DNA from 2 places in the Actinomadura chokoriensis genome. Region 1 is predicted to be linked to the other one. Evidence: riboswitches for the same ligand, from Rfam matches in the RefSeq annotation. Region 1 holds a riboswitch; the other holds the start of a gene.
What was found. Region 1 has a riboswitch for thiamine pyrophosphate ahead of thiC (phosphomethylpyrimidine synthase ThiC). Riboswitches for the same ligand answer to the same signal wherever they lie in the genome.

Region 1 (15,195 bases):
ACCAGGACATGCTCACCCACAGCGACCTGGCGTTCGCCGCCTACGAGCGCGCCCTGCACCCGAAGCGGCTGGAGGTCCTGCACGGCGACCACTTCGCCGTCTACGGCAAGGACGCCGAGCGCGTCCTCGCCCTCATGACCGCGTTCTTCCACGAGCACCTCGGTGCCGCGGGCTGACCGGTCGCCCGGCGGCGGCCGGTCACCCGGCGGCGGCCGGTCACCCGGCGGCGCCGCCGCCGGCCCGGTACTCCTGCGGGCTGACGCCGTGCTCGCGCTTGAACGCGGTGCTCAGCGCGAACGCGGTGCCGTAGCCGACCTGGCGCGCGACGGCGTCGAGCGTCGCGTCGCTCTCGCGCAGCAGGTCGGCGGCCTGCGCGAGGCGGATCCCGGTCAGGTAGGCCATGGGCGGCTCGCCGATCAGCTTGGCGAACCGCTGCGCGAGCGCGGCGCGCGACACCCCGACCCGCGCGGCGAGGTCCGCGACCGTCCACGGGTGGGCGAGGTCGTCGTGCAGGAGGCGCAGCGCGGGCCCGGCGACCGGGTCGCCGTGCGCCCGGTACCAGCCGGGCGCCTCGGCGTCCGGGCGGGAGAACCAGGCGCGCAGCGTCGCGATGAGCAGCAGGTCGAGGAGCCGGTCGAGGACGACGTCCTGGCCGGGCTCGTCCCTGCCGATCTCCTCGCCGAGCACCTCGACGAGCGGCGACTTCCAGGTGTCGCCCCGGACGACCGCGATCGGCGGCAGCGCCGCCAGCAGGCGCTGGGTCACGGCGCCGCGCATCTGGTAGGTGCCGATCAGCATGACGGTCGTCCCGGCGGGATCGTTGCCCCAGGCGCGGACGCCGAGGTCCATCGCCTCCGACAGGCTCGTCCCGTCGGGGGTGGTGCACCGCTGCCCGGGATGGATGACGATCTGCGGCTCGGTGGCGGGGTCGTCGCTGACGGTGTAGTGGTCGGGCCCCCGGAAGACGACCATGTCGCCGGGGGCGACCCGCTGCGGGTCGCCGTCGTCGGGGATCAGCCACGCGTCGTCCCTGACCATGGACAGCAGCGTCAGCGGCGCCTCGTCCCGGATGCGCACCGACCAGGGCGGCGCGAGGGTCGAGCGGAGCAGGAACGCCCCCCGGGCGCGCGGGCCGTCGAGGAGGTCGGTGAGGGCGTCCATGGCAGCCAGCCTAGACGCTCGCGTATGGAGGCGAGCTTCTCGACGATGGTCGCCGAACACGCCCGCCGGTTGACTTGAGGACATGACGACCATGGAGATCGAGAACGGCCCGACCCTCGTCCTCGGCGGGACCGGCAAGACCGGCCGCCGCGTGGTGGAGCGACTGGAGGCCATGGACGTTCCCGTCCGGATGGGCTCGCGGTCGGCGTCGCCGCCCTTCGACTGGGCGGACGAGGCGACCTGGGCGCCGGTGCTGCGGGGCGTCGAGAGGGTGTACCTGTCCTACTACCCGGACCTCGCGGCGCCCGGCGCGCCCGAGGCCATCGCCGCCTTCACGGCGACGGCGGCCGCGGCGGGCGTGCGGCGCGTCGTCCTGCTCTCCGGGCGGGGCGAGCCCGAGGCGCGCGAGTGCGAGCGGATCGTCCAGGCGTCCGGCCTGGAGTGGACGGTCGTGCGGGCCGCCTGGTTCGCGCAGAACTTCAGCGAGGACTACCTCCTCGACCCCGTCCGCGCGGGCGAGGTCGTCCTCCCCGCCGGAGAGGTGCCCGAGCCGTTCGTGGACGCCGGCGACATCGCGGACGTGGCCGTCGCCGCGCTCACCCGGGAGGGCCACGCCGGCGAGGTCTACGAGGTGACCGGCCCCCGCGCGCTCACCTTCGCCGAGGCCGTCGCGGAGATCGGCCGCGCGGCCGGGCGGGAGATCGCCTTCGTCCCGGTGGGCGCGGACGACTACGCGGCGGCCCTCAAGGAGCACGGCCTGCCCGACGACGTCATCGGCTTCCTGGCGTACCTGTTCACCACCGTGCTGGACGGCCGCAACGCCGCGCCCGCCGACGGCGTCCGGCGGGCGCTCGGGCGCGGGCCCCGCGACTTCGCCGCGTACGCGCGGGAGACCGCGGACAGCGGCGTCTGGACCCCCTGACCCCGACCCCGATCGGAAACGGAACGACGATGAAATCGGCTCTCGCGGGCGTCTCGGTGACGCTCTCCCTCATCATGGCGGCCGGCATGGCCGGGACGTTCTTCGGCTTCTCGACCGGCGTGATGCCGGGGTTGAACGCGGCGAGGCCGGGGTCGGCCATCGACGCCATGCAGTCCATCAACCAGCGGATCCAGAACCCGGTGTTCGTGGGAATGTTCCTGCTGGTCCCGGTGCTGGCGTCCGCGGCGGGCGTGCTGCTGCTGACCCTGGACCAGAAGTCCGCGGCGATCCTGTTCTTCGTGGCCGCGGGCGTCTACCTCATCGGCGCGCTCGTGCCGAGCTTCGCGGTGAACATCCCCATGAACAACGACCTGGACGGCGCGGCGATCCCGAAGGACCTGGCCGAGGCCGCGAAAGCCTGGTCGGACTACTCCGGCCGCTGGACCGCCTGGAACACCGTCCGGGCCGTGTCCAGCTGGGCGAGCGTCCTCGCGATGGGCCTGGGCGTCTACCTCTGGGGCAGGAACGGCTGATCACGGGACCGACCGCGGAAGCGGCCCGCGCCCCCTCCGGCGTGCGGGCCGCTTCCGCGTTCGCGCCGGGCTTACGATCTCTGGATGGGCGGTGTCTACGCGATCAGCGATCTGCACGTGGGGTTCCCGGAGAACCGCGCGTTCACCGAGGGGCTGCGGCCCGCGTCGGCGGACGACTGGCTGATCGTCGCCGGGGACGTCGCCGAGCGGTTCGCCGACGTCGAGTGGACGCTCCGCACGCTGCGCGACCGCTACGCCGCCGTCATCTGGGTCCCCGGCAACCACGAGCTGTGGACGGTCAAGGACGACCCCGTGCGGCTGCGCGGGGAGGCCCGGTACCGGCGGCTCGTGGACATGTGCCGGGGCCTCGGCGTGCTGACCCCCGAGGACCCCTACCCCGTCTGGGACGGCGAGGGCGGCCCCGTGGCGATCGTGCCGCTGTTCATCCTGTACGACTACACGTTCCGGCCGGACGGGACGTCCACCAAGGAAGAGGCCCTCGAAGTCGCGCACGAGGCGGGCGTCGTGTGCACCGACGAGGTCTACCTGCATCCCGACCCGCACCCGACGCGCGACGCCTGGTGCGACGCCCGGATCGCCTACACCGAGAAGCGCCTCGCCGCCCTGGAACCGGGCACGCGGACCGTGCTCGTCAACCACTGGCCGCTCGTCCGCGAACCCACCCGCGTCCTGTGGTACCCGGAGTTCGCGCAGTGGTGCGGCACCGAGCGCACCGCCGACTGGCACGACCGGTACCGCGCGGTGTCGGTCGTGTACGGGCACCTGCACATCCCCCGGACGATCTGGACCGGGGACGTCCCGCACATCGAGGTGTCGGTCGGCTACCCGCGCGAATGGCGCCGCAAGGGCGACGCGCCGCGCGGCCCGCGCCGCGTCCTGCCCGCCCCGGAGACGGACTGACCTACCGGGCGCCGGGCGCCATCCCGGCGGCGGCGAGCGACAGCAGCCGCCCGGCGGCCTCCGGCTCCCGCTCGGTGACCGCCGCGATGGCCCCGGTGAGCCACAGGACGTCGGCGAACGCCGTGCCCGCGGGCGCGTCCCCGGCCCGCTGCGCGCGGGCGAACAGCGCCTCGCCCGCCTCGCACATCGCCCGGCGGGGGCAGCCGGGCTCCGGCCGCTCCCGCCGCAGCGACTCCTCCCGCAGCGACAGCACCGCCGAGGCGGCCAGCCCGCGGAACACCGTCACCCGCGACGCGAACGCCCGCAGCCACGTCATCAGGGCCTCGCCCGGCGCGGGCGCGACCAGCAGCTCGCGGGCGGTCGCGGCGAGGTCCGCGTAGACGTCGGCGAGCAGCGCCTCCAGGAGGTGCTGGCGGGTGGGGAAGTGGCGGTAGAGCGTGCCGATGCCGACGCCGGCGGTGCGGGCGACGCCCTCCAGGGACGCGTCGGCCCCGTCGCGCTGGAACGTCTCGCGGGCCGCGGCGAGCAGCCGCGCCCGGTTGCGGCGCACGTCGGCGCGCACCGCGCGGGCGGGGGCCTTCGGCGTGTCGTCGCTGGTCACGTGGGTCGTCGGTCCTTTCCCGGCGGGTACGGGCCTGCGGCGATTCGGGGGGATCCGCGGCTTTGGAACGGTCCCTCGATACTAGCCGCGCCGGTGCGCCCGGCCCGCGCCGGGATGGCCGGGCCCGCCGCGTCCGGTGCCGTGTCCGAGACGGGGCGGGCCCGCGCCGACCTGCGCCTACGTCACGACGGGCCGGGGGAGAGCGGGAGGTGGATCCGCCCGCCGGCGGCCTTGAACTCCGCGGCCTTCTCCCGCATCCCGGCGGCGAGGGCGGCGCCGCCGTCCAGCCCCCGCTCGTCGGCGTACCGCCGGACGTCCCGGGTGATCTTCATGGAGCAGAAGTGCGGGCCGCACATCGAGCAGAAGTGCGCGGTCTTCGCCGGCGCCGCCGGCAGCGTCGCGTCGTGGAACGCGCGGGCGGTGTCCGGGTCGAGGGACAGGTTGAACTGGTCCTCCCACCGGAAGTCGAACCGCGCGTCCGACAGCGCGTCGTCCCACGCCTGCGCCCCCGGATGGCCCTTGGCCAGGTCGGCCGCGTGCGCGGCGATCTTGTAGGCGATGACGCCGGCCTTCACGTCGTCGCGGTCCGGCAGCCCGAGGTGCTCCTTGGGCGTGACGTAGCAGAGCATCGCGGTCCCGTGCCAGCCGATCATCGCGGCGCCGATCGCCGAGGTGATGTGGTCGTAGCCGGGCGCGATGTCGGTGGTCAGCGGGCCGAGCGTGTAGAACGGCGCCCCGCCGCACCACTCCTGCTGCAGGTCGACGTTCTCCTTGATCTTGTGCATCGGGACGTGGCCGGGCCCCTCGTTCATCACCTGGTTCCCGTACTCGACGGCGACCGCCGTCAGCTCGCCCTGCGTGCGCAGCTCGGCGAACTGCGCCTCGTCGTTGGCGTCGGCGATGGAGCCGGGGCGCAGGCCGTCCCCGAGCGACCAGGTGACGTCGTAGGCGGCGAAGATCTCGCACAGCTCCCGGAAGTGCGTGTACAGGAAGTTCTCCTCGTGGTGCGCCAGGCACCACGCCGCCATGATCGACCCGCCCCGCGACACGATCCCGGTCCTGCGCCGCGCCGTCAGCGGCACGTACCGCAGCAGCACCCCCGCGTGCACGGTCATGTAGTCGACGCCCTGCTCGGCCTGCTCGACCACCGTGTCGCGGAAGACCTCCCAGGTCAGCTCAGCCGGGTCGCCGCCCACCTTCTCCACCGCCTGGTACAGCGGGACGGTCCCGACCGGCACCGGCGAGTTCCGCAGGATCCACTCCCGCGTCGTGTGGATGTCCTTGCCGGTGGACAGGTCCATGACCGTGTCGGCGCCCCAGCGGGTCGCCCAGGTCATCTTCTCGACCTCGTCCTCGATCGAGGACGCCACCGCCGAGTTCCCGATGTTCGCGTTCACCTTCACCAGGAAGTTCCGGCCGATGACCATCGGCTCGATCTCGGGGTGGTTGACGTTCGCGGGCAGCACCGCGCGCCCGGCCGCCAGTTCGTCCCGGACGAACTCCGGTTCCACCCCCTCCCGCAGCGCCGCGAACTCCATCTCCGGTGTGATCTCGCCCCGCCGCGCGTACGCGCGCTGCGTCACCGCGCCGCCGGTCGCGCGGCGCGGCCGCCGCGGCGGCAGGCCCTCCCGCACGGGCGCCCGCCGCCCGTCGTCCCCGGGGCGCACGGCCCGTCCCTCGTACGGCGCCGTATCGCCCCGCTCGGCGATCCACGCCTCCCGCAGCGCGGGCAGTCCCCGGCGGACGTCGGTCCGCGCCGCCGGATCGGTGTACGGCCCCGACGTGTCGTACAGCACGACGGCGTCGCCGTTGGTGAGCGGCACCTCCCGCATCGGGACCCGGATGTCGGGGCGCGAGCCCTGCAGGTAGGTCTTGCGGGCGGCTGGAACCACGCGTTCTGTCATGACGACTCGATCTCTCCCTACGCCGGCATTACCCGGTCAGGTTCATGCGGTCAGCGGCCGTCCCAGCCGCTATCTCAGCCCGGTTCGCCGGACCCCCGCGATCTGTCGTGCCCGACGCTAACCCGCCGGACCCCCATTGCCGCAACCGCCGCCCCTCGGGTAGAACGCGCCCGCGCGACGCCCTGAGAGGATCGGGGCATGTCCGACCCGCACCAGGAGTTCACGCTCACCCCCGTCGCCCGCGTCTCGTCCGCGCTGACCGACCGGGCGTCCGCGCCCAAGCAGGGCGGCGAGGGCGCGCCGGAGGCGTGGCTGGTCTTCGAACCGGCCGTGTCCCCGGCGCTGGAGGGCCTTCGCCCCGGCGACCGGGTCTTCGTGCTGACGTGGCTGCACCTGTCGCCGCGCGACGTGCTGCGCGTCCACCCGCGCGACGACCCGTCCGCGCCGATGCGCGGCGTGTTCGCGACCCGCTCGCCGGACCGCCCCAACCCGATCGGCCTGCACCCGGTCGAGATCCTGGAGGTGGCGGGGCGCCGCGTCCGCGTCCGCGACCTGGAGGCCCTCGACGGCACCCCGGTCCTGGACGTGAAGCCGGTCCTCGCCTGCGAACCCGGCGCGTGACGGCCGCCCGCCGGTGAACGGCCCCACTCGCGGTCCACCGGGCGGGGGCGGTGCGCGGTGGCCGGCGGGATCCGGGAAGATGGACGGGTGGTGAGGCTGCCTCGGGTGGATGCGACGGCCAGGGACGCCCTGCTCGCGACGGCGCTGGCGGGCATCGCGGCGGCCGCGGCGGTGGCGTGGCCCGGCGTCCGGGAGCTGGACGCTGCCGGGGCGCTGCTGCTGGTCGCGGCGCACGTGCCGCTCGCGGTGATCCGGCGGTGGCCGGCGCCGGGGCTGGTGGCCCTGGTCGTCCTCGTGCTCCCGTACCACCTCGCGCAGTACCAGCACCACGCGCTCGTGCCCGCCGAGGTGATCGCGCTGTTCGCCTACGCCGTCCTCGGGCGGCGGGTGCGGATCGTCCTCGGCGTCGCCGGGTTCCTGCTGGCCGTGTGCGTGCTCGGGATGGCGATGCGGGCGGGCGGCAGCTCCGTCCGGGAGCAGGTCGCGGTCATCGAGGCCGTGGTGTCGGTCGTGATCGCCGTCCAGGTGTGGCGGGTGCACCGGGCGCGGCTCGCGACGATCACCGAGCGCGCCGAGCGGGCCGAGCGCACGCGCGAGGAGGAGGCGCGGCGGCGGGTCGCCGAGGAGCGGCTGCGGATCGCCCGCGACCTGCACGACCTCCTCGCGCACAGCATCACGCTCATCGGCGTGCAGGCAGGCGCGGCGGCCCACCTGGTGCGCGGGGACCGGCCGCTCGACCGGGCGGAGCTGGCCGAGGCGCTCGCCTCGATCGCGGGCACCTGCCGGGACGCCCGGACCGAGCTGCGCGGCACCCTGCAGGTCCTGCGCGGCACCGACGTGGCCGCGCCGGGGACGCTGCCCGGCCCCGGCGGCATCGGCGACCTCGTGCGGGCGGCGCGCGGCGGCGGCATCGACGTGGAGCTGTCGGACGACGGACTCGGGACGCTGCCGCCGGAGATCGGCGTCGCCGCGTACCGGATCGTCCAGGAGGCCTTGACCAACGTTGTCAAGCACGCCGCCGCGAAGCGCGCCACGGTGCGGCTGGCGCGGGACGCGGGCGGGCTCGTCGTGCGGGTCGCCGACGACGGGAGCGGCCCGCCCGGCGGCGCTCCCGAGGGGTTCGGCATCCTCGGGATGATCGAGCGGGCGCGCAGCGTCGGGGGGACCCTCGACGCCGGTCCGGGGGAGCGCGGCGGATTCGTGGTGACGGCCGTCCTCCCCCTCGCGGACGCCGTCAGCCCGCACTGACGGGGACCGCCTCCGGGCGGTCCCCGCCGCGCCCGACTCACCGGGCGGACGCCGCCGAGGTCTTTCAAACCCTTACCGGTAGGGTCAGGATCAAGGGGACCAGGGGAGGCGAACGCGTCGGTGAGCACACTGCAGGAGGCCCCGCAGGACCGGATCTTCACGGTGCCCAACGTGCTGAGCATGGCGCGGCTCGTGGGCGTCCCGCTGTTCCTGTGGCTCGTCCTCGCCGAGGCCGACTGGTGGGCGCTCGGCGTGCTGGTGTTCGCCGGCCTGTCCGACTGGCTGGACGGCAAGCTGGCACGCGCGCTGAACCAGACCAGCAGGCTCGGGACGGTGCTCGACCCGGCCGCCGACCGGCTCTACATCCTCGCGACGCTGGTCGGGCTCACGATCCGCGACATCATCCCGCTGTGGCTGGTGGTGCTGCTGGTCGCCCGGGAGTTCGCGATCCTGCCGATCGCGCCGATCGTGCGGCGGCTCGGGTACGGCGGCACGCTTCCCGTCCATTTCATCGGGAAGGCGGGCACCATGTGCCTGCTGTACGCGTTCCCGCTGCTGCTGCTCGGCGACCACGGCGGCGGCGCGGCGACCGCGGCGAAGGTCGTCGGATGGTCCTTCGCGATCTGGGGGACGGGCCTGTACTGGTGGGCGGCCGTCCTCTACTGGACGCAGACGCGGCAACTGGTGCTGGCCGGCCGCGGCTCGCCCCCGGCCTCCGGGCCGGACGCCCCGCCCGGCCCGGGTGACCGGGAACCGGGCGCGGAACCGCCGGCCGGCGACCAGAAGGGAGCTGAGACCCCCCGATGAAGGCCGTCGTGATGGCGGGTGGCGAGGGGACGCGGCTGCGTCCGATGACCGCCAACCAGCCCAAGCCGCTGCTGCCGCTCGTCAACCGGCCGATCATGGAGCACGTGCTCCGGCTGCTGAAGCGGCACGGGTTCACCGAGACCGTCGTCACCGTCCAGTTCCTGGCCGCGCTGATCCGCAACTACTTCGGCGACGGCGAGGAGCTCGGCATGTCGCTGAGCTACGCGACGGAGGAGATCCCGCTCGGCACCGCCGGCAGCGTCAAGAACGCCGAGGAGGCGCTGCGCGACGACCGGTTCCTCGTCATCTCCGGGGACGCGCTCACCGACATCGACCTCACCGACATGGTGCGGTTCCACGAGGAGAACGACGCGCTCGTCACGATCGGGCTGAAGCGCGTCCCGAACCCCCTCGAGTTCGGCATCATCATCGTGGACGACGAGGGCCGCGTGCAGCGGTTCCTGGAGAAGCCGACGTGGGGCCAGGTGTTCTCCGACACCGTCAACACCGGCATCTACGTGATGGAGCCGGAGGTCCTCGACCACGTCGCGGAGGGCGAGTCCGTCGACTGGTCCGGGGACGTGTTCCCCAAGCTGCTCGCCGAGGGCGCCCGCCTGTTCGGATACGTGGCCGACTGCTACTGGGAGGACGTCGGCACGCACGAGAGCTACCTCAAGGCCCAGGCCGACATGCTGTCCCGCCAGGTCGGCATCGAACTCGACGGCTTCGAGATGTCACCCGGCGTGTGGGTCGCCGAGGGCGCCGAGGTCGACGCGGAGGCCGTCCTCAAAGGCCCCCTCTACATCGGCGACTACGCCAAGGTCGAGGCGGGCGTCGAACTGCGCGAGTACACCGTCCTCGGCAGCAACGTCGTCGTCAAGGAGGGCGCGTTCCTGCACCGGGCGGTCGTCCACGACAACGTGTTCGTCGCGCCGTCCACGAACCTGCGCGGCTGCGTCGTCGGCAAGAACACCGACATCATGGCCGGCGCCCGCGTCGAGGAGGGCGCGGTCATCGGCGACGAGTGCGTCATCGAGGCCGAGGCGTACGTCTCCAGCGGCGTGAAGGTCTACCCGTTCAAGACCATCGAGGCCGGCGCCGTCGTCAACACCAGCGTGATCTGGGAGTCGCGCGGGCAGCGCAACCTGTTCGGGCCGCGCGGCGTGTCCGGGCTCGTCAACGTCGAGATCACCCCCGAACTGGCGGTGCGGCTCGCCAGCGCCTACGCGACCACCCTGAAGAAGGGCACCACGGTCGTCACCGGCCGCGACGTCTCCCGCGCCGCCCGCACCCTCAAGCGCGCCGTGAACAGCGCGCTGACCGCCAGCGCCATCAACGTCAACGACCTGGAGGCGACCCCGCTGACCGTCGCCCGGTTCGAGACCGGCCGCGAGGACGCCGTCGGCGGCATCTACATCCGCACCACGCTCGGCGACCCGCAGGGCGTCGACATCCTGTTCCTGGACGCCGGCGGCGCCGACCTGTCCCAGGCGGCGCAGCGCAAGCTGGAGCGCGTCTTCGGCCGCCAGGAGTACCGGCGCGCGTTCCCCGGCGAGATCGCCGAGCTGACCTACCCGCCGCGCGTCGTGGAGACCTACACCCGCGACCTGCTGCGCCGCGTCGACATCCGCGGCGTCCGCGAGGCCGGGCTGAAGATCGTCCTGGACTGCGCCGGCGGCGTCGCCTCGCTCGTCCTGCCGAACCTGCTCGGCAAGGTCGGCGTCGAGGTCCTCACCCGCAACGCCGGGCTGGACGAGGCCAACCCGACCGAGACGCTCGCCGAGCGGATGCGCGACCTGGAGCGCCTCGGCGACCTCGTCTCCTCCTCGCGGGCCGCGTTCGGCGTCCGCTTCGACCCGGTCGGGGAGCGGATCTCCCTGGTGGACGAGAACGGCGAGCTGGTCGGCGACGACCGCGCCCTGCTCGTCATGCTCGACCTCGTCGCGGCCGAGCGGCGCGGCGGCAAGGTGGCGCTGCCGGTGACGACGACGCGGGTCGCCGAGCAGGTGTGCCGGTTCCACGGCGTCCAGGTCGAGTGGACGTCCACGTCGCAGGACGTCCTCACCAAGGCCGCCGCGCAGCCCAGCGTGATCTTCGCGGGGGACGGCCGGGGCGGCTTCCTGATGCCCGAGTTCAGCGGCACCGTCGACGGGATCGCCGCGTTCGTCCGCCTCGTCGGCCTGGTCGCCCGCACCCGCCTGACGCTGTCCCAGATCGACCGCCGCATCCCCGACGCGCACCTGCTGCGCCGCTCCGTCCCGACCCCCTGGGCGGCCAAGGGCAGCGTGATGCGGCACGTCGTTGAGGCCGCCGGGGACCGCACGATCGACACCACCGACGGCGTCCGCGTCGTGGAGGACGACGGCCGCTGGGTCCTCGTCCTGCCCGACCCGGCCGAGGCGGTGACCCACCTGTGGGCCGAGGGGCCCGACGCCGACGCCGCCCAGGTCCTGCTGGAGGAGTGGGCCGCCGTCGTCGAACGCGCCGGCTCCTGACGGGCCCGCGCCGCGGTCAGTCGACGGGGACGTCCTCCGGGCCGCCCGCGGCGATCCCGGCGAGGACGTCCAGGGCGCGCCCGAGGGTCTCGAGCGGCGGGGACGCGAGGCCGACGCGGACCGCGCGGGGCGCGGCGCCCGTCCCCACGACGAAGGCGGCGGCCGGGGTGACGGCGATCCCGTGCCGCGCGGCCGCCGCCACGAACGTCTCCGCCCGCCACTGCGGCGGCAGGTCCCACCAGCGGAAGTAGGAGGGCGGCCCGGACCGGGCGGCGGCGCCCGCGAGCCGCTCGGCGACGATCCGCGAGCGGGCCGCGGCGTCCGCGCGCTTGGCGCGGGTGATCTCCTCGACCGCGCCGCCCGCGATCCAGCCGGTCGCCGCGTCGAGCGCGAAGCGCGCCGGCCCCCAGGCGCCCGAGCGCAGCGCGGCGGCGACGCGCCCGGCCAGCGCGGCGGGCGGGACGGCGAACCCGAGGGTCAGGCCGGGCGCGAGGCGCTTGGACAGGCTGTCGACCACGACGGTGCGGTCCCCGGCCAGGGCCGCGAGCGGCTCCGGGCCGTCCGCGGGCAGGAAGGCCCAGACGCGGTCCTCGATCGCGTGGAGGCCGAGCCGCTCCAGGGCGGCGGCGACCTCGGCGCGGCGCCGCCGCGGCATCGTCGTCCCGCGCGGATTGTGCAGCGTCGGCTGGAGGTACACCGCGCCGAACGGCGCGGCGCGGTGCGCGTCGGCGAGGGCGTCGGGGCGCAGCCCGTCCTCGTCGGCGGCGACGGGGACGAGCGTGACGCCGAGCCGGGCCGCGACGCCCTTGACCACCGGATAGGTCAGCGCCTCCACGGCGAGCCGCCCGCCCGGCGGCACCAGCGCCGCCACGGCGCCCGCGATCGCCTGCCGGCCGTTCCCCGCGAACAGCACCGACCCGGGGGCGGGCCGCCAGCCGGGGGCGGCCAGCAGCGCCGCCGCGGCCTCCCGGGCGGCGGCGGTCCCGGTGACCCGTCCGGGGCCGAGCGCCGCGTCCAGCACGTCCGGGCGCAGCAGCCGCCCCAGCCCGGCGGCCAGCAGCGCGCTCTGCTCCGGGAGGACGGGATTGCTCAGCTCCAGGTCGACCTTGGCGCCGGCGGGCTCCGCGAGCGCCGGGACGGGTGCGGGCTCCGCCGCCCGGACGAACGTGCCGCGCCCCACCTCGCCGACCACCAGGCCGCGCCTGGCGAGCTCCCCGTACACGCGGCTCGCCGTGGAGGCGGCGATGCGGCGGTCGCGGGCGAAGGCCCGCTGCGGCGGCAGCCGGTCGCCGGGACGCAGCCGCCCCGCGGCGATGGCGGCGGCCACCTCGTCGGCGACCCGGCGGAAGTCCTCCATGCGTCCCCTCATTGCTCCGAGTGCAATGCAGAGTATTGCACCGAGAAACCACGGAGATCTAGCCTCGGATCGGTTCTGGATCCGGGAGGGGAAATGGTCTCGCTCACCGCCGCGGCGGCCGTCGCCGCCTTCGCCCTCGGGGTCGTCCTGACCCCGGGGCCCAACATGATGTACCTGGTGTCGCGGTCGGTGACGCAGGGCCGCCGCGCCGGGCTGGTCTCGCTCGGCGGCGTCGCCGCCGGGTTCCTGGTCTACGTCGCCGCCGCCACCGCCGGGCTCACCGCCGTCTTCACGCTCGTCCCGGCCCTCTACACGGTGATCAAGCTCGCCGGGGCGGCGTACCTGCTCTGGCTCGCCTGGCAGGCGCTGCGGCCGGGCGGCACGGCGGCCTTCGCCCCGGCGGACCCGCCCGCCGACCCGCCGCGCCGCCTCTTCACGATGGGCCTGGTCACCAACCTGCTCAACCCGAAGATCGCGATCCTGTACGTGTCGCTGCTGCCGCAGTTCGCGGACCCGGAGCGCGGGGGCATGGCCGTCCAGATCCTGCTGCTCGGCCTGCTGCAGATCACCATCGCGATCACCGTGAACGCGCTCATCGTCCTCGGCGCCGGCGGCATCGCCGCCTTCCTCGGCCGCCGGCCCGGGTGGCGGCGCGCCCAGCGCTACGTGTTGGGCTCCGTCCTCGCCGGGCTGGCCGTGCAGATCGGCCTGCACCGCCCCGCCGCGTCCTGAGCCGCCGCGGCCCTTCGGGCCCCGCGGCCTCCGGGCTTGCCATGATGGGGCGGTGATCGCACGACGGGACGACCCCGGCGACCGGCGGCCGCTCGGGCGGCGGCCCGACGCCTCGATGTCGCTGCTCGCCGACCTGCTCGCCGGCAGGCTCCTCGACCACGGCTACGCGGAGGCCGCGGCGCGGCGGGCCGCCGCCGGCGGCGCCCCGCCCCGGCGGCTCCGCGGAGCGGGCGTCCTGCTCGTCCTCGCGCTCGCGGGCACGCTGATCGCCGTCGCCGGGGTCCAGACGCGCCGCGGGGAGCCGGGCGCGGCCGAGCAGCGGTCCCGGCTGATCGGTGAGATCCGGGCCCGCACCGCCGAGACCGACGGGCTCCAGCGCCGCGACGACGTGCTGCGCGCCCGGACGGAGCGGGACCGGGCGGCCGCGCTCGCCCGCAGCGACGAGGGCCGCCGGGTCCGGCGGCGGCTGGCCCGGGCCGGCGCCGCCGCTGCCGCCGCGCCCGCGACCGGCACCGGCATCGTCGTCACGCTCGCCGACGCGACGCGCACCGCGCCCGCCGCGCGGGGACGCGCCGCCGAGGCCGGCCGGGTCTATGATCAGGACCTCCAGGTCCTGGTCAACGGGCTCTGGGCGGCGGGTGCCGAGGCCATCGGCGTCAACGGGCAGCGGCTCGCGCCGACCACCGCGATCCGCGCCGCCGGCGAGGCGATCCTGGTCGACTACCGGCCGCTGACCGGCCCCTACGCGGTGACGGCCCTCGGCGACCCGGACCGGCTGCGCGGCGCCTTCGCGGGCTCGGCGGCCGACCGGCGGCTCGCCGCGCTGCACGGCCGGTTCGGGATCCGGTACGACGTGCGCCGCACGTCGGCGGCGCGGCTGCCCGCCGCCGGGCCCGCGCGGCCGCGGTACGCCGTCCCGCGCCCGGAGGACGGCCAGTGAGCGGGCGGCCGGGGAGCAGGGGAGAGGTGACCCGAGGGTGATCGCGCTGATCGGCCTCGTCATCGGCGTCGCGCTGGGGCTCGTCCTCCAGCCGGACGTGCCGCTCTGGCTCCAGCCCTACCTGCCCATCGCGATCGTGGCCGCGCTCGACGCCATGTTCGGCGGCGTCCGGGCCCGGCTGGAGGGCATCTTCGACGAGAAGGTCTTCGTGGTCTCCTTCGTCGGCAACACCGTGATCGCCGCGCTGATCGTCCTCCTCGGCGACCAGCTCGGCGTCGGCTCGCAGCTGTCCACCGGCGTCGTGGTCGTGCTCGGCATCCGGATCTTCTCCAACGCGGCCGGTATCCGGCGGAAGCTGTTCGGCGCATGACCGGCGGGGACGGGCGCCCGCCGGGGCCGCGCGGGCTCCTCGGCCTGCTGCGCCCCCACTTCGGCATGGGCCGGATCGCCGCCGGAGCGCTGTGCCTCGTGCTCGGCTTCGCGATCGCCGCGCAGGTGCAGTCGACCAAGCGCGACTCCACGTTCGCCACGGCGCGGCAGGACGAACTCGTCGGCATCCTGGCCGATCTGGGCCAGCGGTCCGACCGGCTGACCGGCGATCTGCGCGACCTGGAGGCCACCAGGGCCCGGCTGGAGCGGGACGCCGAGGGCGGGACCGCCCTGGAGGAGGCGCGCGAGCGGGCGACCGAGTACGGCCTGCTCGCCGGGACGCTCCCCGCCGAAGGGCCCGGGATCGAGATGCTGATCGACGACCCCGGCGGCCGCGTCAAGGCGGTCAACCTCCTGGACGCCTTGCAGGAACTGCGCGACGCCGGGGCCGAGGTCCTCCAGATCAACGACGTCCGGGTCGGGGTCGACACCTATTTCCTGGACGGCCGGAACGGCGTCCGCACCGACGGGCGGACCCTCACCGCCCCCTACCGGTTCCTCGCCATCGGCGACCCCCACACGAT
Region 2 (15,195 bases), on a different contig from region 1:
ACGCCGAGACCCTCACCGCGGCCCTCGACGACGCCGCCGGCGACCCGGCCCTCGCACCGCTGCTGGCCGTCCTGCGCCCCTGACGCGATCGCCCTCGGAGGATGCCGCGCGCCCGCGCTCCGCGTCGGGCCGCTGCGGCACCTCGGCGCGGTCGTTTCCCGTGAAACAGGCGTGGCGAGATGGTGCCCGCATGCGTGAGCGCGCGGCCCCCGGGTGGGAACCGCGCGCTCACGGGCGGGGTCAGGAGGTCGCCTCGACGGTGGTGTCCGAGGCGGCCGTCAGCGGCTTGAACCGGCGCAGCCGGAGGCTGTTGCTGACCACGAAGACCGAGGAGAACGCCATCGCGCCGCCGGCGATCATCGGGGTGAGCAGGCCGGTCGCCGCGAGCGGCAGGGCCGCCACGTTGTAGGCGAACGCCCAGAACAGGTTGCCCTTGATCGTGCCCAGCGTCCGGCGGGAGAGGCGGATCGCGTCCGCCGCCGCCCGCAGGTCGCCCCGGACCAGGGTCAGGTCGGACGCCTCGATCGCCACGTCCGTCCCGGTGCCCATCGCGAGGCCCAGGTCGGCCTGGGCGAGCGCGGCGGCGTCGTTGACGCCGTCGCCGACCATCGCCACGGTCCGGCCCTCGGACTGCAGGCGCTTGACGACGTCCACCTTGTCCTGCGGCAGGACGTCGGCGATGACCTCCTCGATGCCGACCGTGTCGGCGACCGTGCGGGCCACCGTCGCGTTGTCCCCGGTGAGCAGGACCGGATGCAGGCCCAGGGCCTTGAGCTGGTCGATCGCTTCGCGGGAGGTCGGCTTGACCTGGTCCGCGACGGTGATCACCGCGCGGGCCGCGCCGTCCCAGCCGACCGCGACGGCCGTGTGGCCGAGCGACTGCGCCTTCTCCATGGCGCGCTCCAGGTCGGGCGTGAGGTGCTGCGACCACTCGGCGAGCAGCTGCGGACGTCCCGCGAGGACGCCGTGGCCGTCCACCATTCCCTGGACGCCGAGGCCCTCGATGTTCGCGAAGTCCTCGACCGTGCCCAGCTCGCCGCCCCGCTCGACCGCGCCCTTGGCGATCGCCTGCGCGATGGGGTGCTCGGACGCGTTCTCCAGCGCCCCGGCCAGCCGCAGGACCTCGGCCTCGGTGACGCCGTCGGCGGTGATGACGTCGACCAGGGCCATGCGGCCGGTGGTGACGGTGCCCGTCTTGTCCAGGACGACCGTGTCGATCGCGCGGGTCGACTCCAGCACCTCGGGGCCCTTGATCAGGATGCCGAGCTGCGCGCCGCGTCCCGTCCCGACCATGAGGGCGGTCGGGGTGGCCAGGCCGAGGGCGCACGGGCAGGCGATGATCAGCACGGCGACCGCGGCGGTGAACGCGCCGGCGAGGGGCTCGCCGGTGCCGATCCAGAACCCGAGCGTGCCGACCGCGAGCGCGATCACGATCGGGACGAAGATCCCGGAGATGCGGTCGGCGAGCCGCTGCACCTGCGCCTTGCCGGTCTGCGCCTCCTCCACCAGCCGCGCCATCTGGGCGAGCTGGGTGTCGGAGCCGACGCGGGTCGCCCGCACCAGCAGGCGCCCGCCCGCGTTCACGGTCGCGCCGACCACGGCGTCGCCCGGCCCGACCTCGACCGGGACCGACTCGCCCGTCAGCATGGACGCGTCCACGGCGGACGAGCCCTCCTCGACCGTCCCGTCCGTGGCGATCTTCTCGCCGGGGCGGACGATGAACACGTCGCCTGCCGCGAGCTGGTCGACCGGGATGCGCTCCTCGCGCCCGTCCCGGACGACCGAGACCTCCTTGGCGCCCAGTTCGAGCAGGGCGCGCAGGGCGGCCCCGGCGCGGCGCTTGGACCGCTTCTCGAAGTAGCGTCCGGCCAGGATGAACATGGTCACGCCGGCCGCGGCCTCGAGGTAGATGTTCATCGACCCGTCCGAGCGGGTCATCGAGAACTCGAAGCCGTGCTTGATGCCGAGCTCGCCCGCGGTGCCGAAGAACAGCGCCCACAGCGACCAGCCGAACGCGGCGATCGTGCCGAGCGAGACCAGGGTGTCCATGGTCGCCGCGCCGTGCCGCAGGTTGATCGCCGCGGCCCGGTGGAACGGCCAGCCCGCGTAGACGACGACCGGCGCGGCCAGCGTCAGCGACAGCCACTGCCAGCCCTCGAACTGGATCGCCGGGATCATCGCCATCGCGATGACCGGGACCGACAGCACGATCGAGGTGACCAGCCGCTGGCGCAGCGGCCGCAGTCCGTCGTCCGGCTCGGCCTCCGCCGCCGCGTCCGAGGTGGGCGCGGCGGGCAGCTCGGCGCTGTAGCCGGCCTGCTCGACCGTGGCGACCAGCTCCTCCGGGGACACGCCCGGCGAGAACTCGACGCTGGCCTTCTCGGTGGCGTAGTTGACCGTCGCGGTCACGCCGTCCATCTTGTTGAGCTTCCGCTCGATGCGGTTGGCGCACGACGCGCACGTCATCCCGCCGATCGCCAGCTCGATACGCCCGGACTCGGTGTCCGTGCTCATCGCTCCTCCTCTGCCTCGATCGTGCGGGTGCTCAGTGCGTGTGGGGCTGGTCGTCGTGCGCCGGCTCGTCCGCGGGCACCCCGGCGTCGCCGGCGTGCACGGTGAACTCGGCCGTCCGGACCTTGCCGTCGTGCTTGAAGTCCAGGTACAGACGGTATGCGCCGGTGCTGGGCGCTTCGGCGAAGAACGTGATGCCGGGGCCCGGCTCCGTCTTGCCGTCGCCCGGCTCCCCGTCCGGGTGGACGTGGAGGTAGGCGAGATCGCCCTGGCGCAGCGCGACCAGGTGCCCGTACGCCTCCAGGTACGGCTGCAGGTCGGTGACCGGCTTGCCGTCCTTGCTCACCGTTAGGGTGAGTTCGGTGGACTTGCCGGGAGTGAGGCCGCCGGTGAGCCTGACCTCGTACCCGTCCACCTTCGCGACCTGCTCGGGCTTCGGCAGCGGGGTGCGCCGCAGGTCGCCCGGAGCGAAGACGTCGATGCCCAGGGTCAGCTGGCGCGCCGCGCCCACCGGCTGGACGTCGGTGAAGAACCGGTACACGCCGGGCTTCGGCAGCTCGATCGGCACGGTCCAGACGCCGCCCCCGATCTCCGTCGGGTGCAGGTGCTGGAAGCCGGACAGGTCGCGCTGCGCGACGATCAGGTGCAGGCGCTTGCCGTGCAGCGGCGTGAAGCCGGTGACGGGCTTGCCGTCCGGGCCGTTGATGGTGAACCGGAAGTCGGTCTTCTCGCCGGGGGTCACGGTCGTGGTGCGCGGGGTCAGCGTGTAGCCGTCCTCGGACACCTGGAGCCCGCCCGGGGCGTGCGACGCGGCTCCGCCGCCGCCGTGCCCGCCGCCGTGGCCCTCGGCGCCGCCCTCATGGGAGGCCATCTCCGCGGTGCCGCCGACGGGGCCGGCCGCCTTGCCGATCCCGGCCGCGCCGCCGAAGACGACGGCGAGGCCCAGGACGTACGCGCTCACCTTGGTCGCGCTGTTCATGCCGATTCACTCCACTCGATGCGCGTCAGGGTGCGCCCCCGCAGGGGCGCCCCGGTCATGACTGCAGCTGGTATCCGGCCTCTTCGACGGCGCCCTTGACCTGCGCGTCGTCGAGGGGGGCCTCGCTGGTGACGGTGACGTTGCCGGTCTTGAGGTCGACGTCCACGGCGGTCACGCCGGGGATCTGCTCGACCTCCTCGGTGACCGAGCTGACGCAGTGGCCGCAGGTCATCCCGGTGACGGTGTAGGTGGCGGTGCTCATCGGCGTCTCCTTCTCGTTAGTACCCCTGGGGGGTATCTTCCGCTCCTCATGCTGCCATAACGCTACGACCCTGACAACCCGTACCCCCTAGGGGTTATTTCGAGATCCCGGTCACAGGGATTCCCCAGGGTTGTCCACAGGCGTCCACAGCCCTGTGGACAACCACCCCGCCGGTTCGCCGATACTGAGGGCATGCCTGAGCTACCTGAGGTGGAGGCGCTGGCGGGGTTCCTGCGGGAGCGCGTGGTGGGTCACGTCATCGCCCGCGTCGATGTTCTCGCCATCTCCGCGCTGAAGACGTACGACCCGCCGGTGACGGCGCTCGGCGGGCTGACCGTCACCGGCGCGTCCCGGCACGGCAAGTTCCTCGACCTGGACGTCGATGGGCTGCACCTCGTGATCCACCTGGCCCGCGCCGGCTGGCTGCGCTGGCGGGACGAGATCCCGGTGAAGCCCGCCCGGCCCGGCGGCAAGAACCCGCTCGCCCTGCGCGTCCACCTGGACGACGGCTCGGGATTCGACCTCACCGAGGCCGGGACGAAGAAGGGCCTGGCCGTCTACGTCGTCCGCGACCCGTCGGACGTCCCGGGCGTGGCCTCCCTCGGCCCCGACCCGCTCGGCGACGCCTTCACGCCCGGCGCGCTCGCCGCGATCCTCAACGGCAAGCGCACCCAGATCAAGGGGCTGCTCCGCGACCAGAAGGTGATCGCCGGCATCGGGAACGCCTACTCCGACGAGGTGCTGCACGCGGCGAAGACGTCCCCCTTCAAGATCGCCGCAACGCTCACCGACGACGACGTCTCCGTCCTGCACGAGGCGATCGTCACCACGCTCCGGGACGCCGTCGAACGCTCGCGCGGACTCGAAGCCCAGGACCTGAAGGGCGAGAAGAAGACCGGCCTCCGCGTCCACGGCAAGGCCGGCCAGAAATGCCCGGTCTGCGGTGACACGATCAGAGAGGTCTCCTTCGCCGATTCGGCGCTCCAGTACTGCCCGACCTGCCAGACCGGCGGCAAGCCGCTCGCCGACCGCCGCATGTCCCGCCTCCTGAAGTGAACCGGCCCGCCTGAATCCGGTGGGAAGGCGGCGTATCGTGTCGCGAGCAACCCCCCGCTGATCACCTCGGTCAGGAGCCGCCATGGGATACCCCCCACCCCCACCCGCCGGACCGGGCTACGGTCCGCCGCACCCGGGCTACGGCGCTCCCCGACCGGCCCCCGCCCCGCCCTACCCCCCGCAGCCCGGCTACGGCTACCCGCCGCAGCAGCCCGCGTACCCGCCCCAGCAGCCCGGTTACGCCCAGCCCGGTTACGCCCAGCCCCAGCAGCCCGGCTACCCGTCGCAGCAGCCGCAGGCCCCGCGGCAGCAGGGGTTCCCCGACCTGTACGGTGCGCCGATCCTCGTCTACGACCAGCCGGCGCAGTTCTTCTCGACCGAGGCGAACTACACGATCTGGAGCCCGCAGGGGCAGCCCGCGGCCTACGTCCGGGAGGAGGGCGTGAGCGGGGCCAAGAAGGCGTTCCGCGTCCTCAACCAGGCGAGCCAGACCAAGGCCGAGCGGAAGCTGACGATCTACCGCCCCGACGGGATGCCGTACTTCCTCTTCTACAAGCCGTACGGCTTCATGGGCACGCCCCAGATGCAGGTGCTCACCCCGCAGGGCGGCCTCATCGGCCACCTGCGCAAGCGCGCGCTGCGCGGCTGGGAGATCCTGACCGCCCAGGAGCAGCAGATCGGCTACTACGAGCTGCTGAGCGGCCGGGTCACCGACTGGCAGCAGCAGGAGCTGGCCCGCATGCAGCGAGGCTTCGACGGCTACGGCGAGTTCCTGTCGCAGATGTTCACCGGCGCCGACCGCTACGTCCTCCAAATGCACGTCCAGCCACCCGAACCGATGCGCACCCTGATCCTGGCGTGCCCCCTGGCCTTCGACACAGCCGTCTCCCAAAACCGCAGCCTCGGCGGCTGGATCTAACGCCCCAGGTGGCGGCACCGCGCCCCGCGATGCCGCCACCGCACTATCGGAATGTTCGCCCGAGTCTGCGGAGTCTCCCCAGCGCATGCCGTCGGGTTGGATCAACGGACACGGCGGGGAACGCAACCGATCGGGCCTTGATCTCGACGACCGTGCCGGCGAGGTCATGGCATGGCCGCAACGGATCTCCGCCGGACGAGATGAACCAGGGCACGCCACCCGTCCCCGCCTTGACGCTCACGCAGACGTCGACCCCGGACGCGAGAACGAGCAGTACCGGCGGGACGTCGTCATACCGCGCCCGCGTAGACCAGCCCGCCGCGGCGAGTACCTGGCCCAAGGCGCCGAGGTGATCGGCCGCGTTCACATGTCCCGCCACGTCACCGCGCCGGTCGTCTCGTCCCGCCACGCCTCGCCGACGTGACCGAGCTCGACGTACTTCGCGAACCCGGCCGGCGACAGCCCGACACGTCGCACCACCCCGCGCGCACCGCCCTCCACCTCGCGGAGCGCGTCGTGGACGTCCCTGATCGCCTTGACCCGGTCGTCAGTAACGCCACCCCGCCCACCACCACCAGACCGGACGTCCCACGCGTACAGCTCCATAGGACGGCCCAGGTAGGAACCCGTCACCGGACATACCCGCCGAGGCCGCGCCGGTTTGGCGCACCCATGGGCGACGGGACGCTCGCCCGCCTCGCCTGCGGCACGACCACCCGCTTTGCCGGACGGACGCAGACCGTCCCACGGATCATGTCCGCGAGCTCACGCGGGCTCCCCGCCTCCAGAAGCCGATCGCCCAGCATCGCCCACCAGCGCCCGGTGGAGCCGCCGAACCATGCGATCACTCCAGGGAACAGGCGCTCCAAGTCCCGCTTGACCTGGTCGGTGTCCATGGGGAGCGCGTCGGCCGATGTATCGGCGGGTTGCCGGGCAGGCTGCGCCCCCGGGTTCGGAGCTATCCTCATCCGTACCTCCCTTTCGAGGGTGAGGCCGCGCGGCCGGGCCAGGGCTCCAATCCAGGACCCGGCCGCGCGACGACTTCGGACGCACGAGCGAACACACCCGCCGTCCACTCCCACACCGTGACCGTTGAATCACCGTCTGTGGTCTTGCGTAATAATGACTATGTACAGTCCATGATCACAATGGTCTACGGAAATTATGTTGGAGACTCCTCAAACACCCTGCAATTTGCAAGGACGGAGGGCAGACTGCGGTCCATGGTCCAGCCACACAGCCCGACCGTCCGCGGCCGACGCCTGGCCAGAGAACTGCGCGAACTACGCGAACAGGCCGGATTGCGCCCAGAGGATGTCGCCCGCCGCCTCGGCTGGAGCCGTCAGAAGGTCATGCGCATCGAGCGCGCCCTCACCAAGGCCAGCGGCCATGACCTCAACGCGGTCATGGACCTTTACGGCATCACCAGCCCCCGACGTGACGCTCTGCTCCAGTTGGCCAAGGACGCCTGGAAGCGTGGCTGGTGGACGGCCTATCGCGACATCTTCGCCGGCACCTACCTGTCCCTGGAGGACGAGGCGTCCCAAATCCGCGACTGGCAGCCGCAGGTCGTACCAGGCCCTCTGCAGACTCCCGACTACGCACGTGAAGTCGTTATGGCCTTCACTGATGACGCCTCGGACATCGAACGCCGTGTTGCGGCTCGGATGACCAGACGATCGATCCTGAGCCGTCCCAACACCCCGGAGATTCAGGTCGTCCTTGACGAATCCATCCTGTATCGCAGGGTCGGTGGGGCCGAGACGATGCGTGCCCAGTTCAACTCTCTGCTGGCAGACGCCGACCGCCCCCGCCTGACGCTGCAAGTGCTCCCGTTCGACCGCGGCCGCCATCCCGGCCTCAACGGAGCCTTCGTCATACTGACCTTCGAGGCCGGGCTGGACCCTGACATCGCGTACCTGGAGACGCCGGGCGGGGACATCTATCTGGAATCCGCCGACGATGTGGCACGTCGTAGAGTGACCTTTGACAAACTGTCCCAATTGGCGATGTCCCCGGACGAATCACGGGCGCGTATCCAGCGCGCAGCAAGGGAGATCACAGATGACTGAGACGCCCAGCCGGGCATGGCGCCGCTCCTCCCACAGCACCAGCGGCGAACACTGCGTCGAAGTCGCTGCTCTCTCGGCGAACATCGGCGTACGAGACTCCAAGGACCCGGACGGGCCGAGTCTCGCTTTTGCCCCCGCCACGTGGCGCAGGTTTACACAGCAGGTGAAGGCGGACCGCCTTGATCGAGCGTGACGGCACCTAGGTCGAGGTCACGAGCGGCATCGTCGGAGACTTGGTTGACCTGGACGGATCGGCCACCATCGAGGGCGTTGGCTGTGGCACGGGCCGGACCCTCAGAGGTTGGCCAGCTCCGTTGTCAAGCGGTTGATGTAGGCGGGTGCCGCGAGGCGGATCGTTTCCTCAGGAACGTCACCGGTGTGTGCTTCGACAGCCAGGCTGACGCCAGGTGTGTCGGCCCCGCCGAAGAGTTGGCGGAGTAGTTCGAATCCTTCCGATGCGATGGGGCTTACGCGAGGGTCTTGGACGAGGGCGGTGAGGGTCTTGGCTACTTCACGGATAGGTACGGTGGCCATGATCCGGTAGACATCGCCTGCGTCCTTGTTGGTGAGGCGGTCCGGGTGGGTGTGGGCCTTGGCGTGACGGTCGGCGATCTTGTACGCCTTGGCGATCAGGAGGGCTGCGGGGCCGGCGACGTTGGCAGTCACGCTGCGCTCATCTGCTGGGTCGAGACTCGGGATCACCATTGGGGAGCGGTCGACGGCGCACGCCTCCAGACCGGTGACCCAGCGTGCGGTCATTTTCCCGTGCGGCGGGATCTTGGCGCTCCTGCTTCCGGTCTTGGTGAGAATCTTGCCGACCAGGATGTCCAGCTCAATTGGGACGTCCTGGTCGTCAACCTGCTCGGTGCGTTCCCACAGGCCCGGCTGATTGTCCTGTTTGAGGGTGAATCCCGCAGTCCGCAGCGCTTCGTCGACAAGCGGTTGATCATCCAGCGCGGCAGGGTCGAGGCTCAGATCGGCATCGGAGGTGAAGGGGGCGGCTTGCATAGAGGCGCCGGGCGTACGCAAGTAGACGGCTTGGGCTCCGACAACGGTGAGCGCCTCCAGGTGCGGGTGGAGGGCGGTGAGGCCGTCGAGTAGAACCCGCCGGGAAGCGATGACCAGCTGGTTCCGGTCGAGGCCCTCAGGGGCCTTGGCCATGTCGAACTCCTCCGCTTCTCTGACCGGCCACATGCCTTACTGTGGCCGGCTGATTGCTTTCGGCGTTCGATCTTAGGACCAGAGGACCTGATCAGGATGGCAGTCGGTCCAACTGCCACAGAGAGATATTTTTCTCCATGTAGCCCAGGACGGCTTGTCCCTCTGCGGGCATTCGACCGGGGCCGGAGAGACAATCCACGGCAAGCTGGCTCAAAGCGACCCTGCGGATGCCGTTGTGGTCTGCGGTCCGCTCGAAAACCACCGGATCGTGAGCCCGCAGGAGAAGCACATCGCCCCCCTTGTCGACCCGCAACAGCCGTAGTTCGTCTCCGATCTCGTCGGGCAGGCGTGGGCTACCGGCGGGGTGGTAGAACATCAACTGTCCACCCACAGCCAAGGGCGCCACCGTGCGTGCGGCGTATGACCCAGTTAGGACGATCTGCCGCCTGGATTCCTCGGGGAGTGCGCGCAGGGCCTTGAACACTGCTTCGACGCCGTTCGGGGCGATCATCCTCGTGTAAGGGTTATGCCGCAGAAGGCGGTAGTGATCGGCACGGACGCGCAGGAGTTGCGGCCAGTCCACGGAGGTGATGACTCGGCCATCACGGCGGATCAGTAGTTGGTCCTCCAAGGTGTCGAGAAGCCGGGAGACGTAGGGCAGGCTGAGCTCGGCTGCCTCGGCGAGTTCTGTAGCGCGGTATGGCGGCGTGACGTCGGCGAGGAGCCGTACAAGACGGCCGGCTTTGAGTCCGGCCAGAGTTGCCTTGCTGCTTTTGGCGGTCCTTGACCGGGGAGAGCGGCTTGCGCCCTGGGTGTAGATGGTGATGGCCGGCCGGGAGACACGCAGGGATGCGTTGCGGGTGAGATCGATATATCCGATGCCGTACTCGCGTAGGAGTTCCTGAACGCGCGGCGAGATCCAGGGGGCGACCACCACAAGGTTCGTGTAGTGGTTCACCTGTTGCAGCAAGCTCCACTTGGGCAGCAACTGCTCCTCCACCAGGCGGGCGGAGACGCTCATCTTCAAGTCGATCATCAACTGCGTCAAGACGCTGTCGCCATCCGCCTTCACCTCGACTAGAGCGTCCAAGGGGTTGCCCCCCTTCGCCTCTCGCGTGGGGGGCTGGACGGTGACCTGCCAGCCGGAGCCGAGGAGGTCACGCAAGACTGTCAGCCCCCGCTCGAGGAGCGTGTCCGGAGTCAAGTCGTCGAAGCCCACCCTGCCATCTTGGCATGCGGGTCCTGGCCGCGCTCAGGCAAACTTGCCTGGATGGCCAACTTTTCTCCTTGAGGAAAGTTGGCCATCCAGGCAAGTTTGCTTCGACTGCTACTTGCCTGAGCCGGGCAACTCGAGATTCTGAGCAAGTTGCGGACGGTGTCGGCGCCCTTGGGGATGGGGCTCTTGCGGTCACGGCTGACGTCACTGGTTGAGGACGGGGTGGTTGGCGCGGCAGGTGTTGTGCGGGTCGCGGGAGCGTTTTAGGGCGCGTAGGCGGGTGAGGGTTGGTTCGGGGAACGCGTTGGCGGCGGATTCGTCCCGGGTCAGCAGCGTGTAGGGCTTGCGGCCGGTGATGACGGCGGCGAATCGCTCGGCGAGGTGGCGTTGGCGGGTGCGGGTGGCGTGTGCGAGGTTCGGGTCAGGGCCGACGCCGGTCATCTGGAGGAGGTACGGCTCGGCCAGCGGTCCGCTTGCGCCGGAGGCGGGTTCGGCCAGCGCACCGCCCAGATGCCGGAGCTGGATGGAGATCAGCGGGTCGATCGGCTCGGTGACCAGGCCCTCGTCCAGGCGCGTCAGCAGTTCGGCGCGGATCAACCCGGCGGTCGGGGCGGTCGACTCGCCGGCGATGTCGCCCAGGTCGGCCACCGCCACGAGCCCGCGGTTGTCGCTGATCACGCCGTCGATCCCGTCGAGCCTCCGCACGAGTTCGGCGCCTTCGCCCGGGTCGCCCAGGTAGGTCATGTCCAGTGCGACCATGGGCGGGGCTCCGGGGAAGGCGAACCGGCTGAACCAGACGGCCAGTTCGGGCGGCGCGCCTTTGGTGATCTCTCGGAAGAGCTCGAACACCTCGCCGCCGTGCGCGTCCGGCCAGATCACCCTCCCGCCGTACACGCGGGGCGCCGAATACAGATCGAACTCCAGCGACGTCACCAGGGCGAAGTCGCCTCCGCCGCCCCTCAGCCCCCAGAACAGCTCGGGGTCGGACGTCTCGGTCACCCGGCGCTGGTCTCCGTCGGCGTCGACGATGTCGAAGGCGCGCACGCTGTCGGCGGCCCAGCCGTACTTGCGTCCGAACCAGGACAAACCCCCGCCCAGCGTGTAACCGGCCACGTTGACCACCGGTGAGCTGCCCGCCAGCCCGATCAAGCCATGGGGCCCGGCCTCCGACAGGACCCGCCCCCAGTTCACTCCCGCGCCCACCCGAGCCACCCGTTCGGACGCGCGCACCCGCACGCCGTCAAGACGACCGGTGCGCAGCAGGATCGCACCCTCCACGTCACCCGAGGCGTCATGGCCGCTGGCCTGCGCGGTCACCGTGGACCCCGATCGCCGCGCGTACCGGACGAGCGCGGCCACGTCCTCGGCGTCCGCGGCCTCCACCACGGCCGCCACCGGCTGGTCGACCGCCAGATTCCAGGCCTTGCGCGCCGCATCGAACCCGTCATCATCCGGCCGCCAGACCCGCCCCTTGACCACACTTCGCAGGTCGTCCCCCGCCATACCGGCCCCCTTCCCGGACGACATGAACGGACACTTCCTGCGGCTGCCATGCACGTCTTGCCCTCGGGCACGGGCGACGGCTACGGCGAGTTCCTGTCGCAGATGTTCACCGGCGCCGCAGCCTCGGCGGCTGGCTGTGAGCGCGCCGAGTAGGCGGTGGCTACTACGGCGGCAGTACTTCTCGAATACTGCGTAGAGAGGGTTACGCGGCCGCCCTGCGTCGTTACGGTCGGGGCGTGACGAGGCCGGGCCGCTGCGTGGAAGAGAAGACGGCGTGATCCGCGTGGCGCTGGCGGACGACCAGGTCCTGGTGCGGGCGGGCTTCCGGGCGCTCCTTGAGGACGAGGACGGCATGGAGGTCGTCGCCGAGTGCGGGGACGGCGAGAAGGCCGTGCGCCAGGCCGTGGAGTTCCGCCCCGACGTGATCCTCATGGACGTCCAGATGCCGGTCCTCGACGGGATCGAGGCCACCCGCCGCATCACCGGCGATCCGCGGCTGCGGGACGTCCGGGTGATGATCCTGACGTCCTACGAGTTCGACGACTACGTCTACGGGGCGATCGAGGCCGGTGCCAGCGGTTTCCTGGTGAAGGACACCGAACCGCTGGAGCTGATCATGGGCGTCCGGGCCGTCGCCCGCGGGGACGCGCTGCTGGCGCCCAGGGTGACCCGGCGGCTGTTCAGCGAGTTCGCGTCCCGGATCGCGCCTCCGCCGGCCGCCGCGGAACTGGGGGCGCTCACCGCCCGCGAGCACCAGATCCTGGCGCTGGTGGCCCAGGGGCTGTCCAACGAGGAGATCGCCGGACGGCTGGTGGTGTCGCCGGCCACCGTCAAGACCCATGTGAGCCGCATCCTGGCCAAACTCGGGGTCCGCGACCGCGCGCAGCTCGTCGTCCTGACCTACGAGACGGGGCTGGTCCGCCCGGGGTGGCTGCGCGGCGGCGTCAGGCCCCGGCGGGCGCCGGGGCCTGAACTCGGGTGACCGAACCGGAACGGGGAGGGCTCGGTCAGCGGACCTTTGGGACGTTGCCGAAGACGGGCGCCACTTCGGTCCAGCGGTGGAGCTGGCAGCCGTCCTGGCGGGTGAACGTGGTGTCGATGGCCTTGTCGTGCCAGGTGCCCTTGACCGTGGCGATCTCAGGGCCGCCGTAGATCTTGGTGCACATCTGGTCCTTCGGGACGGGTTTGAAGGGGTCTTCGGCCTTGGTCAGGGACGCGCATGCGTCGGCGGCCTTCGGGTGGGTACCGCCAGGGGGATCGCAGGTCAGCGTCCAGGTCTTGGCGGGGGCCTCCGCGGAGGCCCTGACGGAGATGGTCAGTGAGTCGGCGGGCGTGCCGGAGGGCTGAACGGACGTCGTGCCGGACGGCGCTTCGGCGGGGTTTCCGTTGGCCTGTTCGTCGCCGCAGGCGGCCAGGGTCAGGAGCATGGCCAGCCCGGGCGCGGCGAACAGGAGCGTCCGATACCGCATACGTGATTCGACGCGAGGCGGGTTCGCGCGGTTCCATGGGGGTGTGATGATTTTCGGGGAAGACGTGCCGGGCGTCGACGCGGCCGACGTTCCGCGGGACGGCTATCTGCTGGACGTCCGGGAGCAGGACGAATGGGACGCGGGCCATGCGCCCGAGGCGGTCCACATCCCCATGCGGCAGCTCGGCGACCGCGCCGGGGAGATCCCGCGCGACCGGGAGGTCTTCGTGATCTGCCGGTCCGGGCAGCGGTCCGCGCAGGTGACGGTGGCGCTGAACCAGGCGGGCTGGCTGGCGAAGAACGTCGACGGCGGGATGAAGAGCTGGGCCGAGGCCGGACGTCCGATGGAGGGCACCGGCGACGTCCCGCCCTATGTGGCGTGATCGTCCCCTTGGGGGAGATGACCGTCGGTTGTACGATCGGGTCTGACCGATAACCGCGGGAGCTCGGGCCAGAGCCGGGCTGAGAGGGCGGCCTCCAAGGCGTCGCCGACCGCATGAACCTGTCCGGGTAATGCCGGCGTAGGGAGCGTGTCCCGTGACGTCCGATGTCGAAAAGCGCCCTCGGGGCGAGCGGCCCGCCGACGAGGCCCCCTTCACTCTCGATGAGCCCGCCCCCAAGGTCCTCGGGTTCTGGGACCAGAGCGCGTTCTGGGCCAACCTCGGCGTCAGCCTGCTGGCCTTCTCCGGCGCCTACACGGTGCTGGCGCCGGACGGCGACGGCAGGCCGACCATCTCCATCATGGCCGGAATCGTCGCGATGGCCGTCGGCACGATCATCGGCGGGCTGATGCTGGGCCTCGCCGCGGTCCCGGGGGCCCGCACCGGCCAGCCCGCGATGGTGCTGCTGCGCGGCCTGTTCGGCGCGCGGCTGTCGTACGCGCCGACGGTCCTGAACATCGCGCAGCTCATCGGCTGGGGGACGTTCGAGCTGATCGTCATCGCGGACGCCGCGCAGGAGCTGTGGGACGGGGTGCCCCGCTGGGGCTACGTCGTCGCGGCCGGTGCGATCACGACCGTGCTGACGGTGTGGCCGCTCGGGTCCGTGCGGCTTCTGCGCCGGTATGTGACGGTCGCGGTGGCGATCGCGCTCGTCTACTTCTACGTGGAGCTCGTCCGGCAGCCGCTGCCCGACCTCACGGAGGGCTCGTGGGGCGGCTTCTGGATCGGGGCGGACGCGGCGCTGGCCGTGTCGATCTCCTGGGTTCCGGTCGCCGCCGACTACACCCGGCATTCCCGGACGGAACGGGCGGCGTTCGGCGCGGCGTCCGTCGGCTACTCGGTCACGCAGATCATCGCCTACGTGCTCGGCCTGCTGGCGCTCGCGCTGGTCGCGGGCGACACCGGCCGGGTGTTCGACCCGTTCCTCGGCGCCTCGCTCGGCGTGGTGTTCTTCGCGATCTTCGTGCTGCGGGAGGCGGACCAGTCGTTCGCCGACACCTACTCCACGGCCGTGTCGATCCAGAACCTCTTCCCGCGCGCCGACCGCCGGGTGCTGAGCGTGCTGCTCGGCGCCGGCATCACCGTCCTCGCGCTGGTCCTGGACATCGACGACTACGCGGGCTTCCTGACGCTGATCGGCTCGGTCTTCGTCCCGATGCTGGGCGTCCTGGCCGCCGACTTCTTCCTCGGACGCCGCCGCGACCGCGCCGCCTCTTCCGGTGCGGTGACCCTGTCCAAGGGGGAGGCCGCGGCCGACCTGGACGGATGGGACGTGTCGCGGCGGGCGCCGTCGCGGTGGGGGATGATCGCGGCCTGGGCGATCGGGTTCACCGTCTACCAGTTGATCAACCCCGGCACGGTCGAGCGCTGGGCGGACTTCTGGCGGGACGTCCAGGACGCGCTGCACTTCGCCCCGCAGAGCTGGATGAGCGCCTCGCTGCTGTCGTTCCTGGTCGCGGGGGCCGCCGCGCTGCTCATCGGCAGGATTACCAGACGGTAGCCTTACCAAAAGGTAAGGTTCACGTGGCAATTTTCGATGCAAGTTACCCGGCGCCGTGCCGGAGTCCGGTGGCACGATGACAGGCGTGTACCAGCACGTCCACGATC

Region 2: it holds a riboswitch for thiamine pyrophosphate, as region 1 does, so the genes downstream of both, ABFX46_RS08625 (purine-cytosine permease family protein) here and thiC (phosphomethylpyrimidine synthase ThiC) in region 1, are expected to answer to the same signal.

What each region holds. Positions count from the first base shown of each region.
Region 1 is NZ_BAAAMW010000007.1:11,115-26,309, forward strand. It holds gene ABFX46_RS16935 (alpha/beta hydrolase) at 1-176, shown strand, start outside; gene ABFX46_RS16940 (AraC family transcriptional regulator) at 217-1,161, opposite strand; gene ABFX46_RS16945 (NAD(P)H-binding protein) at 1,244-2,083, shown strand; gene ABFX46_RS16950 (anthrone oxygenase family protein) at 2,113-2,616, shown strand; gene ABFX46_RS16955 (metallophosphoesterase family protein) at 2,701-3,537, shown strand; gene ABFX46_RS16960 (TetR/AcrR family transcriptional regulator) at 3,539-4,138, opposite strand; gene thiC (phosphomethylpyrimidine synthase ThiC) at 4,321-6,042, opposite strand; TPP riboswitch at 6,038-6,151, opposite strand; gene tsaA (tRNA (N6-threonylcarbamoyladenosine(37)-N6)-methyltransferase TrmO) at 6,241-6,663, shown strand; gene ABFX46_RS16975 (sensor histidine kinase) at 6,769-7,911, shown strand; gene clsA (cardiolipin synthase ClsA) at 8,032-8,718, shown strand; gene ABFX46_RS16985 (sugar phosphate nucleotidyltransferase) at 8,715-11,213, shown strand; gene ABFX46_RS16990 (aminotransferase-like domain-containing protein) at 11,230-12,570, opposite strand; gene ABFX46_RS16995 (LysE family translocator) at 12,664-13,302, shown strand; gene ABFX46_RS17000 (DUF881 domain-containing protein) at 13,355-14,242, shown strand; gene ABFX46_RS17005 (DUF1290 domain-containing protein) at 14,280-14,612, shown strand; gene ABFX46_RS17010 (DUF881 domain-containing protein) at 14,609-15,195, shown strand, end outside.
Region 2 is NZ_BAAAMW010000003.1:143,957-159,151, reverse strand. It holds gene ABFX46_RS08705 (MarR family winged helix-turn-helix transcriptional regulator) at 1-83, shown strand, start outside; gene ABFX46_RS08700 (heavy metal translocating P-type ATPase) at 241-2,514, opposite strand; gene ABFX46_RS08695 (hypothetical protein) at 2,546-3,490, opposite strand; gene ABFX46_RS08690 (heavy-metal-associated domain-containing protein) at 3,546-3,752, opposite strand; gene ABFX46_RS08685 (Fpg/Nei family DNA glycosylase) at 3,945-4,808, shown strand; gene ABFX46_RS08680 (LURP-one-related/scramblase family protein) at 4,891-5,727, shown strand; gene ABFX46_RS08675 (hypothetical protein) at 6,091-6,360, opposite strand; gene ABFX46_RS08670 (hypothetical protein) at 6,357-6,623, opposite strand; gene ABFX46_RS08665 (helix-turn-helix domain-containing protein) at 6,951-7,799, shown strand; gene ABFX46_RS08660 (DUF397 domain-containing protein) at 7,792-7,992, shown strand; gene ABFX46_RS08655 (hypothetical protein) at 8,094-8,960, opposite strand; gene ABFX46_RS08650 (helix-turn-helix domain-containing protein) at 9,052-10,179, opposite strand; gene ABFX46_RS08645 (FAD-binding oxidoreductase) at 10,381-11,679, opposite strand; gene ABFX46_RS08640 (response regulator) at 11,954-12,661, shown strand; gene ABFX46_RS08635 (SSI family serine proteinase inhibitor) at 12,687-13,148, opposite strand; gene ABFX46_RS08630 (rhodanese-like domain-containing protein) at 13,198-13,530, shown strand; TPP riboswitch at 13,576-13,692, shown strand; gene ABFX46_RS08625 (purine-cytosine permease family protein) at 13,685-15,088, shown strand; gene ABFX46_RS08620 (sensor histidine kinase) at 15,165-15,195, shown strand, end outside.